Regions from separate parts of the Bacillus paranthracis genome, predicted to be linked through region 1. Evidence: predicted binding sites of a transcription regulator. Region 1 holds the regulator's gene; each other region holds the start of a gene.
The links. The regulator Rex, encoded in region 1, represses fermentation and respiration genes when NADH is low (regulators of the CRP and FNR family bind a similar motif). The targets are predictions, from matches to a motif close to TTGTGAAATATTTCACAA.
Positions count from the first base shown of each region.

Region 2: the regulator Rex is predicted to act here: its motif matches at 3,115-3,132, upstream of pflB (formate C-acetyltransferase).
Region 3: the regulator Rex is predicted to act here: its motif matches at 4,343-4,360, upstream of NLJ82_RS24895 (DUF1641 domain-containing protein).

Region 1 is NZ_CP101135.1:264,707-271,817, forward strand. It holds gene tsaD (tRNA (adenosine(37)-N6)-threonylcarbamoyltransferase complex transferase subunit TsaD) at 1-455, shown strand, start outside; gene NLJ82_RS01535 (ABC-F family ATP-binding cassette domain-containing protein) at 876-2,810, opposite strand; gene NLJ82_RS01540 (redox-sensing transcriptional repressor Rex) at 2,998-3,627, shown strand; gene NLJ82_RS01545 (YdiK family protein) at 3,657-3,848, opposite strand; gene NLJ82_RS01550 (CPBP family intramembrane glutamic endopeptidase) at 3,845-4,594, opposite strand; gene groES (co-chaperone GroES) at 4,996-5,280, shown strand; gene groL (chaperonin GroEL) at 5,319-6,953, shown strand; purine riboswitch at 7,095-7,111, shown strand, end outside.
Region 2 is NZ_CP101135.1:527,693-534,803, reverse strand. It holds gene pflA (pyruvate formate-lyase-activating protein) at 1-685, opposite strand, end outside; gene pflB (formate C-acetyltransferase) at 755-3,004, opposite strand; gene NLJ82_RS02690 (glycosyltransferase family 2 protein) at 3,344-4,888, opposite strand; gene NLJ82_RS02685 (UDP-N-acetyl-alpha-D-glucosaminuronate decarboxylase) at 4,881-5,846, opposite strand; gene NLJ82_RS02680 (nucleotide sugar dehydrogenase) at 5,843-7,087, opposite strand; gene NLJ82_RS02675 (glycosyltransferase family 2 protein) at 7,077-7,111, opposite strand, start outside.
Region 3 is NZ_CP101135.1:4,784,417-4,791,527, reverse strand. It holds gene murB (UDP-N-acetylmuramate dehydrogenase) at 1-698, shown strand, start outside; T-box leader at 795-1,010, shown strand; gene tyrS (tyrosine--tRNA ligase) at 1,062-2,321, shown strand; gene NLJ82_RS24900 (NAD(P)/FAD-dependent oxidoreductase) at 2,610-3,788, opposite strand; gene NLJ82_RS24895 (DUF1641 domain-containing protein) at 3,833-4,273, opposite strand; gene NLJ82_RS24890 (winged helix-turn-helix transcriptional regulator) at 4,709-5,053, opposite strand; gene NLJ82_RS24885 (MFS transporter) at 5,427-6,590, shown strand; gene pgoN (glyoxal/methylglyoxal reductase) at 6,607-7,111, shown strand, end outside.

The sequences.
Region 1 (7,111 bases):
GACTTGCACATGAAGGAGAACCAACAATTGATTTACCTCGTGCATGGCTAGAACCAGATTCGTATGATTTCAGTTTTAGCGGATTGAAATCAGCAGTTATCAACACTGTGCATAACGCAAAACAACGCGGGATAGAAATTGCACCAGAAGATTTAGCAGCAAGTTTCCAAGAGAGTGTAATTGACGTATTAGTAACGAAAGCATCTCGTGCAGCGGATGCTTATAACGTAAAGCAAGTGCTTCTTGCTGGTGGAGTAGCTGCAAATAAAGGACTGCGTGCACGTTTAGAAGCAGAATTTGCACAAAAAGAAAATGTAGAGCTAATTATTCCTCCTCTATCTTTATGTACAGATAATGCAGCAATGATTGCAGCGGCAGGTACAATTGCATATGAACAAGGAAAACGTGCTACATTAGCTTTAAATGCAAATCCAGGATTAGATATTGAAGCATAGTTATGCACAAAATTAACCACAGCTTGTGGATAAAACCCATATTATCTGTTGATAATATGGGTTTTATTGTGTATATAAAATGTTGATAACTTTTTTGTTAATTGTGGATAATGTGGAAAAGTTATTTTGTTGTTTATTTTATAAAGGTGGATATGTGTATAAGGTTGTGGATAAAATAGGTGAAGTCTGACCTTTAGATGTATTTTTCTCGGGAAATAAAAAACAAGAAGATATCTTTAAAAAACATTTTGAAATATGCCCTTATTATAGGAGTCGATAATATTGTCAAACTTTGTCGTTGAAACGATGCCTCATGTCGAATATTTTATACAATATGACGTTAATTCAAACTAGAAGATAAAAAGGATGCCGCATAGTCTAAAATCCCGACTTATGAGACATCCCTCTTATTTAAGACTCTTATAAATGTAATTCTTCCCATTCTGCCATACAAGCATCAAGTTGCTCTTGTAGTGTTTGCTTTTTCGTTGTAATTTCACTAGCCTTTTCATAATCTGCATATATTTCTGGTAAGCAAAGTTGATCTTCTAACGTAGCAATTTCTTCTTCAAATTGTACAATGTTTTGTTCTAGTTCCTCAATTTTTCGAGTACGTTGACGCTCCAACTTTTTGCGCTCTTTTTCTTCGAGATAATTTAATTTTTCTGGAGCTACAGTTTTTTGAACAGGTGCATGATTTTCTTGCTGTTCTTGTTGTTCAAACTCAGCACGTTCAATCATCTCATTTTTCTTTTCAACGTAGTAATCGTAGTCCCCTAAATATTCCTGTGCACCTTCTGTTGATAACTCAACAACGGTCGTCGTTACACGATTAATAAAGTAGCGGTCATGAGATACAAAGAGAAGGGTACCAGGATAATCAATTAAAGCATTCTCCAAAATCTCTTTACTATTTAAATCAAGATGGTTTGTAGGCTCATCGAGAATTAATAAATTCGATTTTTGCATCATAAGTTTGGCAAGAGCTAAACGAGCTTTCTGTCCACCGCTAAGAGAAGATACTGGCTTTAATACATCATCTCCTGTGAATAAGAAGTTACCTAATATCGTGCGAATTTCTTTTTCAGGTTGCAGTGGATATTCATCCCATAGCTCATTTAAAACTCGCTTAGAAGATGTTAAATTAGCTTGTTCCTGATCATAATAACCAACAGAGACATTAGATCCGAAAGAAACCTCACCATGTAATAATGGTAACTTATTCACAATGGATTTTAATAATGTGGATTTCCCAATTCCATTTGGACCAACTAAAGCAACACTATCTCCGCGAGTTAAGCGCATTGTTACATGTTCAATAATTGGATCCTTATCATAGCCGATAGTTGCGTCCTTTACTTGTAAAACATCATTTCCACTTTGTTTTTCAATATCGAAGTGGAAGGAAGCTGACTTAGAATCCCCTAATGGTCTTGTTAATAATTCCATACGGTCTAATTGTTTACGGCGGCTTTGCGCACGTTTTGTCGTAGATGCACGAGCTATATTTTTTTGAACGAAGTCCTCTAGCTTAGCAATCTCATCTTGTTGTTTTTCATAACGTTTCATTTCTTGCTCGTATAGTGCTGATTTTAAGTCTAAATATTTACTGTAGTTACCAACAAATCGTCTACTTTCTTTATTCGAAATTTCATATACTTGTGTAACAAGTTTATCTAAGAAATAACGGTCATGGGAAACGATTAGTATTGCCCCAGGATAACCTTGTAAATATTGTTCAAGCCATGTTAATGTTTCGATGTCTAAATGGTTTGTAGGCTCGTCCAAAATAAGTAAGTCTGGTTTCGTTAATAATAATTTACCGAGAGCTAATCGTGTTTTTTGTCCACCGCTTAATGTCGAAATCGTCGTCTGGTGCGTTTCAACTGGGAAGCCAAGACCACTTAAAATCGAACGGATATCTGCTTCGTACTGATAGCCACCTTGATCTTTATAATCTAATTGTAATTGGTCATAATCAGCTAATAATCTTTCATATGTAGCCTCGTTTGAAAAGTTTTCTTCTTTTCCCATCTCTTGCTCTAGCCTTCGAAGTTTTGTCTCCATTTGCTGCAAGTGTGTAAAGACGGTTAACATTTCATCCCAAATTGTTAAAGATGTTTCTAAACCGGTATTTTGAGCTAAATATCCAATTGAGACATCTTTCGGTTTTATAATTTCTCCACCATCATGAGATAGCTCACCCGCTATTATTTTTAATAATGTAGATTTTCCAGCGCCATTTCGTCCGACTAATGCGATACGATCTTTCGTTTGAACTTCTAATTTTATATTTGAAAGAATCGTTTCTGCACCGTATAATTTCGAAAGCGCGTTTACTTGTAATAAAATCAATGTTTTCACCTCAAATAATTTCTTAACTTTGCCATGTTTATATTTCTCAATCATACTAAAAATAGTGTATAGTTTAAAATACAGAGAGAATACTTCTTCTTTCTATTATACAAGGAATTTAATAAGTGCTAAACTTCTGTATTTAATTAAAGCATATGAATAAAGATAGGAAGAGAGGAGAGGTTATATGGAGCAGCAGAAAATTCCACAAGCCACTGCTAAGAGATTGCCTCTATACTATCGATTTATCCAAAACTTATCTTTGTCTGGTAAGCAACGTGTTTCATCAGCCGAATTAAGTGAAGCGGTAAAGGTTGATTCCGCAACGATTCGAAGAGATTTCTCATACTTTGGAGCATTAGGGAAAAAAGGATATGGATATAACGTAAATTATTTATTATCATTTTTCCGTGAAACACTCGACCAAGATGATATAACACGTGTAGCGCTTATTGGAGTAGGTAATTTAGGGACCGCTTTCTTACATTATAATTTCACGAAAAACAATAATACAAAAATTGAAATGGCGTTTGATATTAGTGAAGAGAAAGTTGGAACAGAAATCGGAGGCATTCCTGTATATCACTTAGATGAATTAGAAGAACGTTTATCATCTGATATACAAGTGGCAATATTAACAGTACCCGCTACAGTAGCACAATCTGTAGCTGATAGATTGGCAGAAACAAACGTGCATGGTATTTTGAATTTCACACCAGCACGATTAAATGTGTCAGACAATATAAGAATTCATCATATTGATTTAGCAGTAGAGTTACAAACATTAGTTTACTTTTTGAAGAATTATCCACAATAAAACGCAGAGGAAGCGACCTCTGCGTTTTATTATTGTTTTTTCTTTGTGAATTTAACTAAGATGAGGCGAAGTGCCAAATTAAAATCAATCGTCGCCATAACTGCAAATAGTATTGTCCACATATTCCAAATTGTATCTGTTACATTCCTAATGGCTAGATGTGTAAAGATACATCCTAGAAGGAAGTACAATATAGCCATGAACAATGGTGAGTTTCTCATACTAAAAATCCTCCGATAAAGCCTTGCATTTTTTCAGCTTCTTTAATCATTTCTTGAATTTGTTCGTTACTCACTAAAACTTGGGCAATTGCAACTAATGTATTCATTGCAACATGAGCTGCGATAGGGACGATAATACGCTTCGTTTTTACATATAAGAAGGCGAATACGAGCCCCATAGCAGTGTATACCAATAAGTGAGTGAAATCAAAATGAATTGCTGCGAATACGAGAGAACTAATGATAGCAGCAATAAAGAAGTTAAACTTCTTATAAAGTGTACCAAATAAAATTTTCCTAAATACGATTTCTTCCAAAATAGGCCCTATTATAGAGATGACGATAAGGAACCAAGGTGTCGTTCTTGCGATATCCATAAGTCTCGCTGTATTTTCAGATCCAGGTTTAATACCTAATACATACATTTCAATCATACCAGCAATACTTTGCGAGAAAAATGCTAAGAAGAACCCGATAAAAATCCAACCAATCGTAGCTGGAACAGTAGAACGCTTTGTATCTAAATGTCTGTCGCGAATATCTGTTCTAAGTAACCAAAGTACGATACATAATGCAATAAAGAAGCTAATGATCGCCCAGTGACCAGTTATGAGTTGAAATTTCTCTTCCCTAGTGAATCCCCTGTTATCATAAAGCCCAGTTTTCAGAAGAAGTGGTAATCCAGCAATTGATGATAACTGCATTAAAATGTATGTAACGATAACCCACCAATATTGTTTTTTCAAATGGTTTAACCATCCTTTCTAACTCTAGTGTATGAGATAAGGTAGGATAACATGTAAATATGCTACCTACGATATAAACCTTACTTACATTATGTTTTTTTTGTAAATCCTTATTTGAAATTATAATAGAAGACAGGAGAAAGTTGTGTGTGTAGCGAAAACAACTTAGGGTGTCCTTTCATATTGTAACATACGAGTAGTGGAAACAACGATTCATATAGTAAAGGTAGAAGAAGAGGAACTCTATATAGAAAAATTTATAGCGTAATTTGCGAAAAAATTATGATTTTTTTACTTGCAAAAGAAATTGAGATTATTTATTATTATAAGTGTGTTAGCACTCGGGTGACTTGAGTGCTAATAAATAAAATTTACATAACAAAATGAGGAGGTTATTGTTCATGCTAAAGCCATTAGGTGATCGCGTTGTAATTGAGCTTGTTCAAGCGGAAGAAAAAACAGCAAGTGGTATTGTATTACCAGACACAGCAAAAGAAAAACCACAAGAGGGTAAAGTTATTGCAGTAGGTACTGGTCGAGTGCTTGAAAATGGTGAGCGTGTTGCTTTAGAGGTAGCAGCAGGTGATCTTATCATCTTCTCAAAATATGCAGGTACTGAAGTAAAATATGAAGGTACAGACTACTTGATTTTACGTGAAAGTGACATTTTAGCAGTTATCGGTTAATTATATAAATCTTAAAAAATCCAAGGGGGTCAATTATTATGGCAAAAGATATTAAATTTAGTGAAGAAGCACGTCGTTCGATGCTTCGCGGTGTCGACACTCTTGCAAATGCAGTAAAAGTAACGCTTGGACCAAAAGGTCGTAACGTTGTTCTTGAGAAAAAATTCGGTTCACCACTTATTACAAATGACGGTGTAACAATCGCAAAAGAAATTGAATTAGAAGATGCATTCGAAAACATGGGTGCGAAATTAGTAGCAGAAGTTGCTAGCAAAACAAATGATGTAGCTGGTGACGGAACAACAACTGCAACTGTATTAGCACAAGCTATGATTCGTGAAGGTCTTAAAAACGTAACAGCTGGTGCGAACCCAATGGGTCTTCGTAAAGGTATCGAAAAAGCTGTAGTTGCTGCAGTAGAAGAATTAAAAACGATTTCTAAACCAATCGAAGGTAAATCTTCTATCGCACAAGTAGCTGCTATTTCTGCTGCTGACGAAGAAGTAGGTCAATTAATCGCTGAAGCAATGGAGCGCGTTGGTAACGACGGCGTTATTACTTTAGAAGAATCTAAAGGTTTCACAACACAATTAGACGTAGTAGAAGGTATGCAATTTGATCGTGGATATGCATCTCCTTACATGATTACTGATTCTGACAAAATGGAAGCAGTTCTTGATAACCCATATATCTTAATCACTGACAAAAAGATTTCTAACATCCAAGAAATCTTACCAGTATTAGAGCAAGTGGTACAACAAGGTAAACCGCTTCTTATCATTGCTGAAGATGTAGAAGGCGAAGCGTTAGCTACATTAGTAGTGAACAAACTTCGTGGTACATTCAATGTAGTAGCTGTTAAAGCTCCTGGATTTGGTGACCGTCGTAAAGCAATGCTAGAAGATATCGCAATCTTAACTGGTGGCGAAGTAATCACTGAGGAATTAGGCCGTGACTTAAAATCTGCTACAGTTGAATCTTTAGGACGCGCTGGTAAAGTTGTTGTAACGAAAGAAAACACAACTGTAGTTGAAGGTGTAGGAAGCACAGAACAAATCGAAGCTCGCATCGGTCAAATCCGTGCGCAATTAGAAGAAACAACTTCTGAATTCGATCGTGAAAAATTACAAGAGCGTCTTGCAAAACTTGCAGGTGGCGTAGCAGTAATTAAAGTAGGTGCAGCAACTGAAACTGAGTTAAAAGAGCGTAAACTTCGCATTGAAGATGCACTTAACTCAACTCGTGCAGCAGTAGAAGAAGGTATCGTTGCAGGTGGTGGTACTTCACTTATGAACGTATACACGAAAGTAGCTTCTATCGTAGCTGAAGGCGACGAAGCAACAGGTATCAACATCGTACTTCGTGCACTAGAAGAGCCAGTTCGCCAAATCGCAATCAACGCTGGTCTAGAAGGATCTGTAGTTGTAGAGCGTCTAAAAGGCGAAAAAGTAGGCGTTGGTTTCAACGCAGCTACTGGCGAGTGGGTTAACATGCTTGAAACTGGTATCGTAGATCCAGCTAAAGTAACTCGCTCTGCACTTCAAAACGCAGCATCTGTTGCAGCTATGTTCTTAACAACTGAAGCTGTAGTAGCTGACAAACCAGAACCAAATGCACCAGCAATGCCTGACATGGGCGGCATGGGCATGGGCGGTATGGGCGGAATGATGTAATTCCGTTTGCCCTAAAAAAACATCCATTTCTATATAGAAATGGATGTTTTTTTATGTTTTTTAGAAAAGGAAATGAATTTCTGTAGAATTTTGTCGCTTTCTCTCTTGACCATATTGATACTTCATTGTTAGAATCTAGGAAGATAATATAAAACGAT
Region 2 (7,111 bases), 260 kb from region 1:
TAGGCGGTTCTACATTTGCGAGTGGATACTTATGCCCAAGTGCCTCCCATTTATATACACCAAGCTTATGGTATGGTAGCACTTCAACTTTCTGAACATTAGACAGACTCTGAATAAAACTAGATAGTTTTTGTAGATCCTCCTCATTATCAGTAATACCAGGAACTAATACGTGTCGTACCCAAATCGGTTTATTTTTATCCGATAAATAACGAGCAAATTGTAAAATATGTTCATTTGGTTTTCCTGTTAATTTACGATGTTTCTTTGAATCAATATGTTTCAAATCCAATAAAACTAAATCTGTGTACTCCATTAAAATATCTAGCTTATTTTGGAATTCTGGTTCTTCAGAATAACAACCACCCGAAGAGTCAATTGTTGTATGAATTCCAATTTCCTTACACTTCTTAAATAATTCAATTAAGAAATCTAGTTGTAATAATGGTTCCCCACCACTAACTGTTATACCGCCTCCGGAAGCTTCAATAAAAGGAAGGTAACATGTCACATCCTGCATTACTTCTTCGACTGTTATTTCTTTTCCTTTACCGATCTCCCACGTATCAGCATTATGACAATATTGACAACGTAATAAACACCCTTGTGTAAATATGACATAACGAATTCCTGGGCCATCAACAGTACCACAAGACTCTACAGAATGAATTCTTCCTTTTACCATGTTACTTCCTCCTTTATTGAAACAGCCTCCCTCTGCTATTTATAAAATGCAGAGGGACACTTTTTTCATTTACATGCTTTCATGCATTGTACGGTTAATTACATCGATTTGTTGTTCACGAGTTAATTTAATAAAGTTTACAGCGTAACCAGATACGCGAATTGTTAATTGTGGATATTTCTCAGGATGTTCCATTGCATCCATTAATGTTTCACGGTTAAATACGTTAATATTTAAGTGATGTCCTTCTTTTACTGCATAACCATCAAGCATTGATACTAAGTTACGTACTTGTACTTCATCCTCTTTACCAAGTGCTTTTGGAATAATAGAGAATGTATTAGAAATGCCATCTTGTGCATCTTCATATGGTAATTTAGCTACAGATAATAATGAAGCTAACGCACCTTTTGTATCACGTCCATGCATCGGGTTCGCACCTGGTGCAAATGGTTCTCCAGTACGGCGACCATCTGGAGTGTTACCAGTTTTCTTACCGTATACAACGTTAGATGTGATTGTTAAGATTGACATTGTATGAACAGAATTTCTATATGTTTTATGTTTACGAAGTTTATTCATAAATGTTTTCACAAGATTTACAGCAATTTCATCTACACGGTCATCATTGTTACCGTATTTAGGGAAATCTCCTTCAATTTCAAAGTCAACTGCAATTCCGTTTTCATCGCGAATTGGTTTTACTTTTGCGTATTTAATTGCACTTAAAGAGTCTGCTACTACAGATAGACCCGCGATACCTGTTGCCATTGTACGAAGAACATTTGTATCGTGAAGTGCCATTTCAATACGTTCATAGCTATATTTATCGTGCATGTAGTGAATAACATTTAATGTGTTTAAATATAGACCCGCTAACCATTCCATTGTCATATCAAACTTATGCATAACTTCTTCATAATCTAATACTTCAGAAGTAATCGGTGCGTACTCAGGACCAACTTGTGCTTTAGATTTTTCATCTTTACCACCGTTAATCGCATATAGCAATGCTTTTGCTAAGTTTGCACGTGCACCGAAGAACTGCATTTGTTTACCGATTCTCATTGCAGATACACAACAAGCAATCCCGTAGTCATCGCCGTAGTCAGCACGCATAATGTCATCATTTTCATATTGAATTGCTGATGTTTTAATAGACATTTTCGCACAGTAGTTTTTAAAGTTCTGTGGTAATTGTTTAGACCAAAGAACTGTTAAGTTTGGTTCTGGAGCTGGTCCTAAATTATCTAGTGTATGCAAGAAACGGAATGAGTTCTTTGTTACTAATGGACGGCCATCTAATGCCATACCGCCGATAGACTCAGTTACCCAAGTTGGGTCACCAGAGAATAATTCATTATAATCAGGTGTTCTTGCAAATTTCACAAGACGTAATTTCATAATGAAGTGATCCACAATTTCTTGTACGTCTTCTTCTGTTAAAGTACCATTTGCTAAATCTCTTTCAATATAAATATCTAAGAATGTAGAAGTACGTCCAAGACTCATTGCAGCTCCGTTTTGCTCTTTAATTGCTGCAAGATATGCGAAGTATAACCATTGGAATGCTTCTTGAGCAGTTGTTGCTGGCTTAGAAATATCAAAGCCATGAGAAGCAGCCATTTGTTTTAACTCTTGAAGTGCACGTATTTGTTCAGATAACTCTTCGCGTAAACGCATTGTATCTTCACTCATTACACCGCCAGTTAAATTTAAATCTGCTTTCTTCGCTTCAATTAAATGATCTACTCCATATAATGCTACGCGGCGGTAGTCACCGATAATACGTCCACGTCCGTATGCATCCGGAAGACCCGTAATAACACCTGATTTACGAGCAGCTCTCATTTCTGGTGTATAAGCATCAAATACACCTTGGTTATGAGTTTTTCTCCAATCTCTAAAAATACGACTAAGCTCTTTATCCATTTCGTATCCATAAGATTCACAAGCTTGTTCCGCCATACGAATACCACCATACGGTTGTAAAGAACGTTTAAATGGTTTATCAGTTTGGAAACCGACTACTTTTTCAGTCTCTTTATTTAAATATCCTGGTTCATGTGATGTAATAGAAGAAACAATTTTTGTATCCATATCAAGAACGCCACCGTTTTCACGTTCTTTCGTTGTTAAATCCATTACTTGATCCCAAAGTTGTTTCGTTGCTTCAGTTGCTCCCGCTAAGAAAGATTCGTCTCCCTCGTAAACGTTTACATTATTTAAAATGAAATCGCGAACATCAATCTCTGCTTTCCATTTTTCACCTTTAAAGTTTTCCCATGCATTTTTAACATTTTCTAATACTTGAGTCATCCTAATCTCCTCCATTTTTGATTAGTACAGGACTAAGATTTTTTATATAACAGCTTACACACTTAGAATACTACTTTTTTACGAAAGTGAACGAAATAGTTGTGACATGTTTGTGAAATGTTGAGCAAACTACTATATACATAGTGTTAACTTCATTTTAAAGTCTTTAAAATTAACCCTTTCCTTAATTGTATTTTTTTGGTATTCTTATATACGAGTCCTATTTTGTAATATAAAAACAATACCCATTGTAGAGCTGTAATACTCTTATCTCCTAATCTGTTATAGTTTTTATAACAGAACAAAAAAGTGTACATATGTTGTACACTTTTTTGTTACCTATAAAATATCTCTTTTTCTATTTCCATCATGGAATCCACCACGACTACCTGTTAATACAATTAATTGCTCTAACCCTTCTATATGATCACCAATAATTCGAAGTACAGCTGGTGGATGACCTATTTTAGCAAAATGTTCACTGGGTCGAATACGGTTCATCTTATCGACTTCAACACGACTTACACATGCAACTTCAAATCCTGAAAGAATAGCTTTCACTTGAGCTACACACGGTGCCAGTAAAGATCTATATCCAATTTCTTTCAAACACTTACGACTAAATGCATTCGGTACAGCGATAAGAGAGCCTACGCCTAGATCTTTTCTATCACAAGCTAAATTTAATGCATATTTAAATGCAGTTACAAGATGAAGCGGTACTCTTAAATCTAAATAATGATTTAGATCATTTAATGCAACATCTGTTCCATCTGCAATAGCTTTCGCAAAAGGATATAACTCACTCGCTGGAATAACAAAATCGCCGTCTATAAATAATACAATTTCTCCTTTTGCGAAATACGTTCCAAGTGAGCGCCCCACATCATTTCCGAGTGCTTCTTTATATACGATTGTCGTTGCTCCCTTTTCTTTTGCAATCGTTGCTGTTTGATCAGACGAACCATTTACAACAACGATAATTTCAAAAGGTTCAATTTTGCGAAGTTCTTCTATAACGTTTCCAATTGTTTTCTCTTCATCTTGTACAGGAATAATGACCGATAATTGCTTTCCCTTATACAAATTCGATGTAACGCCCCATCCTTGATAAAAATCTTCAAAATCTAAAGTATGATAGACACTATCTCTTTTCCTATTTCCATCATAATACCCTCCGCGCTCATCGCTACCTACTATTCGCTCCGCTACAGCTTCTATATGGTCACCTATCATCCGTTTTTCAGAATGAGAAAGACCCGTGCCATACGCAGCATGCTCGGTCGGCCGAAATTTATTTGGTGTAATAACGTCAATTGCACAATGTCGACTAATTCTCCATTTGCTTTGAACAAGACGTAAATGAGCGACAATAGGATTAACAAAACATTCATACCCAATGCTTTGAACAACTTCTTTCGTCAATGCATGAGGTACAGATAATAAAGAGTCAATTTTTAACTCCTCACTCTCTAACATTGCATTTAATATTTGGCGCCACACTGTCACTGAGTGCGGTTTTTGTTTCTTTAAAAATAATGCATCCAAATTATTTAAAACGATGTCGGCCTGATCATGTAAAATTGGATTTAGGAATAATTGTAACTTTGAAGTTTGAATAACAAAATCTCCATCTATAAATAGTAATACATCACCTATCGCGTGTTTTGCGCCAACTGCACGGCCCACATCATTCCCCAGTAGCTCTGTATACTTGATTACTTTACACCCTAAACGATCAGCAACCTCTTCTGTACCATCGTTACAACCGTTTGCTACTACAATAATCTCTACTGGATTTAATCCTTTTGCCGATTGAATAACGTCTGAAATCGTATCCACTTCATTACATACAGGTATAATAATCGATAGTGACTTAGCCATTGTTTTCTTCACGAAACCATTTAATAGTTTCTTTCAACCCTTGTTCCCACGTTACTTTTGCTTGAAATTGAACAAGTTCTCTTAATTTCGTTACATCTGGTCTTCTATTTGGAATTTCTTCAAAGCCATGTGGATATACCTCTTCGAAAGGAACTTGAACAATTTTTGAAGAAGAATTCGTTAATTTTTTTATTACTGCTGCTACTTCTTTTATACTCTTTTCATTCTCAGAACCTATATTAATAATCTCACCATTTACCTTCTCATCCATTGCTCGAATCGTTGCCTCTACCGCATCACTTACATACGTAAAACAACGTGTCTGCTTTCCATCTCCATATACGAGAATGTCTTCTCCTTGCAGTGCTGCGCGGATAAATCGTGGGATTACCCCTGCATACGGACCATCTTTCGCTCTTGGACCATAAATATTAAAATAACGAACAATCGTTACAGGTAAACCTTCTAAAGCGTATCCTAAACATAATGTTTCTTCTAACGTTTTACAAATTGCATAACTCCAACGTATTTTAGAGGTTGCACCGTATAATCGATCTCCTTCTTCAGAAAAGGGCGGCTTTGCCTTACCATATACTTCTGAAGTAGACGCAAAAACTACTTTCTTCTTTCCTTTTAGCGCTGCTTGTAAAATGTTTCTCGTTCCATCAAAATTCGTTTCAATAAGCTCTATACTCTTTTCCATTGTCGTTTTCACACCTAAAATTGCTGCTAAATGAAACACTACATCATGTTGATTTACTAATTCATAAATAGAATTTTTATCTAAAACACTTATTGGAATAACCCGAATTTCTTTCATTAACTCATTATGATATTTATTTTTCCCTTTATAGAAGTTATCAACGATAGTGACATCATAACCTCTTTTCACCAGCTCTTCAGCTAAATGCGATCCAATAAATCCTGCTCCACCTGTGATTAAACATTTCTTACTCATACACTCACCTTCTTTATAATTCCACGTGTATCTACGACTTGCTTTATCCCTTTAAAAACCTTCCAATCGATATTAGAGTGGTCTGTTAAAATTAAAATACAATCCGCTTGTTTAACGACTTGTTCATCCAAAGAAACAGATTGATACACCTTATCTCCAAATTTTGCAGAAGAAATATATGGATCGTGATACGCTATCTCATATCCTGCTTTTATTAACAATTCAATAATTGGCAACGCCGGTGATTCTCTTAAGTCATTTACATCTTTTTTATATGCAATCCCTACAATTAAAATCGTTGCAGGTGATTGCACCACACCTTTTACTTTCCGGACCATTTTTTCTGGCATTTCCTCATTAATTACATGTGCCGCCTCAATTAATTGACTCATTGCTCCATTCTTTTTTATTCTCCACTGGAAATATAAAGGATCTACCGGAATACAGTGTCCCCCTATTCCTGGTCCTGGCCAATATGGGGTAAATCCAAATGGTTTTGTAGATGCCGCTTCAAGTGCCTCATAAAAATCAATTCCTAAACTTTCACATAGTGTATTTAACTCATTTACTAATGAAATATTGACTAAGCGCTGAATATTTTCAAATAGCTTACACATTTCTGCTACTTTTGGAGAGCTAACTGGAACAACTACATCAAATATAGTGCTATACAAAGCCTGTACTTTTTGTTTACACATTTCTGTTTGTCCACTAATGACTTTTGGAATCGTTTGAACTGAATATTGACTATTAGCTGGATCAATTCTCTCAGGAGAATATCCAATATAGAAATCTTCTCCTACCTTTTTTCCTGTTTGAGAAATAATCGGAATGATAACTTCCTCGAGCGTACCTGGATATGTGGAACTTTCGAAAATGAAGGTTTGTCCTTTTTGAAGGTGTTGTTGTATATAATGCGAAGCTGAAATGAGGGCACTTAAGTCTGGTTCTCTTTGTTCATTAATTGGAGTTGGGACAGTGACAATAACGTAATCACTATTTTGAAAATCAGCAACACCTTGATCCGGTGTATTGACTATTAATTTTTTTCTAGTCAATAAACTTTGTAACGATTTAGAAGAAACATCTGGAATATAACTTTCTCCCTGTATAATTGATTCTATTTTTCTAGCATCTTTATCTAATCCAAGCACTGTATGTCCTCTCTCTGCAAAATGAACTGCCAAAGGAAGACCAACATATCCTAATCCGATAATGGCAACTGTATTACTAACATTCATCTGTATTCTCTTCTTCCTTTCTCA
Region 3 (7,111 bases), 730 kb from region 1:
TTAAAGACGGTGGAATTCGCGGGATTACAGTAAGTTTAATTCATATTACAGGTGTTACTGTAACAGGAACGACAATTGTAGCACAGTGCGGTGCAGCAATTATTGACGTATCACGTATTGCGTTAGACCATAACTTAACGGGTCTTGAGTTCGCTTGTGGTATTCCAGGTTCAGTTGGCGGAGCATTATATATGAATGCAGGTGCATACGGCGGTGAAATTTCGTATGTATTAACAGAAGCTGTCGTAATGACAGGTGATGGAGAGCTACGTACTTTGACGAAAGAAGCATTTGAATTTGGATATCGTAAGAGTGTATTTGCGAACAACCATTACATTATTCTTGAAGCGAGATTTGAACTTGAAGAAGGTGTATATGAAGAAATTAAAGCAAAAATGGATGATTTAACGTTTAAACGTGAGTCAAAACAACCTCTAGAATATCCTTCATGTGGTAGCGTATTTAAACGCCCACCAAATAACTTTGCTGGTAAATTGATTCAAGAATCAGGATTACAAGGTAAGCGAATTGGCGGAGTGGAAGTTTCTCTAAAACATGCTGGATTTATGGTGAATGTTGATAACGGAACAGCACAAGATTACATCGATTTAATTCACTTCGTACAAAAAACAGTTGAAGAGAAATTTGGCGTGAAGTTAGAGCGCGAAGTAAGGATTATTGGAGAAGATAAAGAATAATATATACGTATGAAACTGCGAATTATTTTAAAATAATATTTGGGTATTGTTGACAATTCGTTTGCAATTCAATATAATGGCTAATAATTTAACAAATAACATACGTTGAAAGAGCCCAGTAGCAGTTTGTCACTGTTAACGAGAGAGCTAGGGGATGCTGGAACCTAGCACAAACAAATTTGCGAATTACACTCTGGAGTATCTTAGGTAATGCTAAGCGGATTGGCAATCGATATTATTGCTAAGAGTGGTATGAGTAGCTATGCTATTTATACAAACTGGGTGGTAACACGGTGAATCATCGTCCCTATGTCATAGACATAGGGATTTTTTGTTTTTAAAAAATAAAGGGGATGACAAAAGATGAACATTATTGATGAATTAGAATGGCGCGGCGCCGTTAATCAGCAGACTGACGAAGAAGGTTTACGTAAGCTAGTAGAAGAGAAAAAGATTTCGCTATACTGCGGAGTTGATCCAACTGGCGATAGTATGCATATCGGACATTTGATTCCGTTTATGATGATGAAAAGATTTCAATTAGCTGGTCATCATCCAGTTATTTTAATTGGCGGAGCAACAGGAACAATTGGTGATCCAAGTGGACGTCAATCAGAACGCCAACTTCAAACGTTAGAAGTAGTGCAGCATAATGTAGATGCGTTAACAGCTCAAATGAAAAAGCTATTTGATTTTGGCGGAAATAGCGAAGTAAAGATGGTAAATAACTATGACTGGACTCATGAAATAAATATTATTGAGTTTTTACGTGATTACGGGAAAAACTTTAGCATTAATAGCATGTTAGCAAAAGATATCGTAGCAAGTCGTTTAGATACAGGAATTTCTTTCACAGAATTTACGTACCAAATTTTGCAAGCGATGGACTTCCATCATTTATACACGAAAGAAGATGTTCAACTGCAAATTGGCGGTAGTGACCAATGGGGAAATATTACGAGTGGTTTAGATTTAATTCGTAAGTTAGAAGGGCACGAAGCAAAAGTATTTGGATTGACGATTCCGTTATTATTGAAATCAGATGGTACGAAGTTTGGTAAATCAGCAGGTGGTGCAGTTTGGCTTGATCCTGAAAAAACAACACCATTTGAATTTTACCAGTTCTGGGTGAATACAGATGACCGCGATGTAGTTAAATACTTGAAATACTTTACATTCTTAACGAAAGAGCGCATCGATGAATTGGCAGTGAAGGTAGAAACAGAGCCTCATAAACGTGAAGCGCAAAAAGTATTAGCGGAAGAAATGACGAAATTTGTTCATGGAGAAGAAGCATTCCTACAAGCTGTGAAAATTACAGCAGCGTTATTTAGCGGAGATATTAAATCGTTAACAGCTGATGAAATTGAGCAAGGCTTTAAAGAAATGCCAACATTCCAGTCTTCAAAAGAGACGAAAAACATCGTAGAATGGCTAGTTGATTTAGGAATTGAACCATCTAGACGACAAGCACGTGAAGATATTAATAATGGAGCTATCTCTATGAATGGCGAAAAAGTAACGGATGTAGGTACGGATGTTACGGTAGAGAATTCATTTGATGGACGATTTATTATTATTCGTAAAGGGAAGAAGAACTACAGCCTTGTGAAGTTAGGATAATGAAGAAGGTTTAAAAATTATATCGGCGATTTTTTGAATATATCGACCGTAACTCGAAACATATCGGCGATTTTCGAAATATATCAGCGATTTCTCCGATATATCGATTTACCGACAAAAAGCGACAATAAGAGCTGTTCCGAACGGGACAGCTTTCATTATAAAAAGTCAGTATATTTAGATAAATTTAAAGGGTATATAATTTTTTTGCCGAATAAATAAGTTAGAGAAAATTATGGATAAAAATAGCCCGAACCATGCAGTGCATGATTCGGGCTTATATTCAGATTAGTAAGCTAAGCTGAATAGACCTTTAATGTGTGATAAGTAACGAACGTTACTTGCTTCTTTCATTAATGATGCTGGTAAGCCTTTAAGTGGAGTATTGCTTGCTCCGATTGTAGCAACCGCATCTTTACGTCCTAGACTAGCAAGTGTTCCAGAGTTTACAGGTGCGAACTCTTCGAATGCTTTGCCTTCTAGTGCTGCGTATAAGTTGTATCCAATTAACTCACCCATTTGCCAAGCGATTTGTGCAGTTGGTGGGTATGGACGTCCGTCTGGAGCGAAGACAACAGCGCTGTCTCCAGCAACGAATACGTTTTTGTGAGAAGTAGATTGTAGGTATGCATCAACTGTTGCACGACCACGGTTTACTTCAAGACCTGATTCACCGATTAGTGGGTTACCTTGAACGCCGCCCGTCCAAACGAATGTGTTAGCAACAAGTTTTTGACCGTCTTTTAAGTCAATTTCATTGCCAGCAACGTTTGTTACAGGAAGACCAGTTAAGAATGTAACGCCGCGTGCTTCTAGGCTAGTAGTTGCACGTTCGATTAAGTGGTCTGGTAATACTGGAAGGATTTTTGGACCTGCTTCAACAAGAAGAAGTTTCACTTCTTTTGGATTTACGCCGTGGCTTTTTGCAAGTTTAGGCATAATGTCAGCAAGCTCACCAACTAGCTCAACGCCAGTTAATCCGCCACCACCGATTACGATTGTAGCATCAGCTTCGTTTTTCGTTTTCGCGTATTCACGAATACGGTCTTCAACGTGTTTGTAGATTTTGTTTGCATCAGCAGCAGATTTTAATACCATGCTGTTTTCTTCTAGTCCTGGAATACCGAAGTAAGCAGTTTTACTTCCTAAAGCAACTACAAGTGCATCGTAAGATAAAGTAGTGCCGCCAGCTAATTTGATTTCTTTGCTATCAACTGAGAATGACTCAACTGTTGCGATTTTTAGATCGATATCTTTACCTTTGAAAAGCTTTGTAAGTGGCATTGCAACTGCTTGCTCAGACACGTTACCAGCTGCAAGGCGGTGTAGTTCAGTGATAATTTGGTGTGTTGGGTATTGGTTAATCACTGTAACTTGTGCTTCTGATTTGCTGTAATATTTACGTACGTTTAAAGCGGCAAGAAGACCGCCATAACCAGCGCCTAAGATGACAATTTGTTTTGACATAGTATGATATCCCCCGTCTTTACTAATTGTTGTTATAAGTTAACTTATTTATTGTTACGTTCTGCACTAATTTGAAGATATGCGTTCACAAAGCGGAACATTTTTTGTGCTTGTGGATCTTTTAGTAATTTTAAAAGACCGAATAGGCCGATAACTTCGTTGCTTTCGTCAGCACGATCTTTCGCTTCGATTGCAGTTGCAGCCATGCTTTTCACTGTATCTTTTACAGGTTCTACAAGCTCTGTGATTGCACCAACAGTGTCGCTTTTTAATACTTCATCAGTAGCAACAGTTTGAGCGAAGTCATAAGACTTAGTTAAAATGTTAACAAGCTCAGTTAATTTTGGAAGCTGTTCTACTAGTGTTGTTAATGATTCTTGTACCTCAGGTTTTAACAACTGATCAAGTACATCAAGTTGTCCTTGGCTAGCAGAAATTTGTACAGTTTCTTGTTCTGGCTTTGTTTGAGTCATAGTTTCTGGCATCTCCAATTCTCCTTTACGATAGCAATACTCTTATTTTTGATAAGTAAGATAGTAAACGGTTACGAAACTTTATACAAAGTTTCACAAAACACAATAAAATGCCTTTAAATTTATGACAGCAAGTAAGCTGCAAACATAAATCTAAAACCATAACGTCTTACTTATTATTTATGAACTGTCCGATATATGGCTTGTCCGCATAATGGAAAAGCTCCGTTACCGGAAAGTGTATATAATATATATCCTATATTATATACTATATACACCTATGTTAACATAAAAATGATTCCTAATTATTTCATATCGAGCGTATAACGTAGTACTGACAAGGTATGAAAGCGTATAAAATATTTTGTTTCAGTTAGAAATGTACATATATAATAAGAAAAAAAGGAAAAAATGAACAAATTCATGTTCGTTTTTTCCTTTTTCCTATTATTCACCTTCCGCAATTAGCATCGATGTCTTACCTTCTTTTTCAAGATGGCATTCGCCCCAAGAACAAAGAGAATCAAGAATGGATTCTAAAGACCAACCGTAATCAGTAAGAGAATATTCTACTTTTGGTGGGACTTGGTTGTATACTTTTCTTTGAATAACGCCGTCGTCTTCTAATTCACGTAATTGTTGTGTTAACATTTTTTGTGTAATACCAGGCATTGAGCGTTTTAATTCACTCGTTCTCTTTGTACCTTTCGTTAAGTGACAAAGGATAACAACTTTCCATTTGCCGCCGATAACTTCTAAAGTTGCCTCTACAGGAATATTGTATTGCTTCATATGAAACCCTCCCATTGTGAGTAAAATAAGTTAAATCATACAAATGTTACTTTTTAGTACCTATAGCACTTTAAAGTACGTACTTTTTATCATGTTAAATATGTTTCATAATAGCACATGTAAGAGGCAAATGAGTAGTACGGTACTGAAAAGTGACTATGTTACTTTTTGGTGCCTATCGTACTTTAAAGTGCGTTCTTCAAAAAAAGAATGAAACCATTCATAATAGCATTTGTAGAGATTAAATATATTTTTTAGAAGATAAAAGGTCCTTTTTATCGCACTATTATGATTGGATTTCTTGTAATAAGGAGGAATTCAATTGAGTTCATATACAGTACCATCTTCAGAAGTTCAGACGAACCGAAGAAGTATGTTTGCTTTATTAGCACTAGCAATTAGTGCGTTCGGGATTGGTACAACCGAGTTTATTAGTGTCGGTTTATTACCATCTATTTCAAAAGATTTAAATGTTTCTGTTACAACAGCTGGTTTAACTGTTTCTCTATATGCGTTAGGAGCGGCAGTAGGAGCTCCTGTTTTAACAGCGTTAACGGCTAGTATGTCGAGAAAGACATTATTAATGTGGATTATGGTTATCTTCATTATTGGTAATGGTATTGCGGCATTAGCAACAAGCTTCACCATATTAATTATTGCAAGGGTTGTATCTGCATTTGCACATGGTGTGTTTATGTCAATTGGATCTACAATCGCGGCAGCAATCGTACCAGAGAATAAACGTGCTAGTGCCATTGCTATTATGTTTACTGGATTAACAGTTGCAACTATTACAGGTGTGCCAATTGGAACGTTTATCGGTCAAGAGTTTGGCTGGAGAGCGTCATTTATGGCGATTGTTGTAATCGGAATTATTGCTTTCATTGCGAACAGCATACTCGTCCCATCTAATTTAAAAAATGGTGTACCTGTATCGTTTCGTGATCAATTCAAATTAATTAAAAATGGAAGACTGTTACTTGTTTTCATTATTACTGCACTTGGATACGGCGGTACGTTCGTAACATTTACGTATTTATCACCACTATTACAAGAAGTAACAGGGTTTGAAGCAAGTACGGTTACCATCATTTTATTAGTGTATGGAATTGCAATTGCGATAGGGAATATGGTTGGCGGAAAATTATCGAATCATAATCCGATTCGAGCGCTATTTTACATGTTCTTGATTCAAGCGATTATATTATTTGTTTTAACATTTACAGCGCCATTTAAAGTAGCTGGATTAATCACAATTATTTTCATGGGACTATTCGCATTTATGAATGTTCCGGGGCTACAAGTATATGTAGTTATATTGGCAGAGCGCTTTGTTCCGAGTGCGGTGGATGTTGCTTCAGCAATTAATATTGCCGCATTTAACGGAGGGATCGCTTTAGGTTCTTATATAGGTGGCCTTGTAACGAATTCTTTAGGATTAATCCATACTGCTTGGGTAGGTGGCCTTATGGTAGTAGCCGCTGTGATTTTAACAGCGTGGAGCATGACATTAGAAAAAAGAGATCAAGTAAAATAAAAGGAGAGAAAATAAAATGAAAAACTTACAAAGTAAAGCAGTATTAAATAACGGTGTAGAAATGCCTTGGTTCGGTTTAGGTGTATTTAAAGTAGAAGAAGGACCAGAACTTGTAGAAGCTGTAAAATCAGCGATTAAAGCAGGATACCGCAGCATCGATACAGCTGCAATTTACGGAAATGAAAAAGCTGTAGGTGAAGGAATCCGTGCAGGTATCGAAGCAACTGGTATTTCAAGAGAAGATTTATTCATCACTTCAAAAGTATGGAACGCAGATCAAGGATATGAAGAAACAATTGCTGCATATGAAGAGAGCTTAAAAAAATTAGAACTAGATTATTTAGATCTGTATCTTGTTCACTGGCCTGTAGAAGGAAAATATAAAGATACATGGAGAGCGTTAGAAACACTTTATAAAGAAAAGCGCGTACGTGCAATTGGTGTAAGTAACTTCCAAGTACATCACTTACAAGATGTAATGAAAGATGCAGAAATCAAGCCGATGATTAACCAAGTAGAAT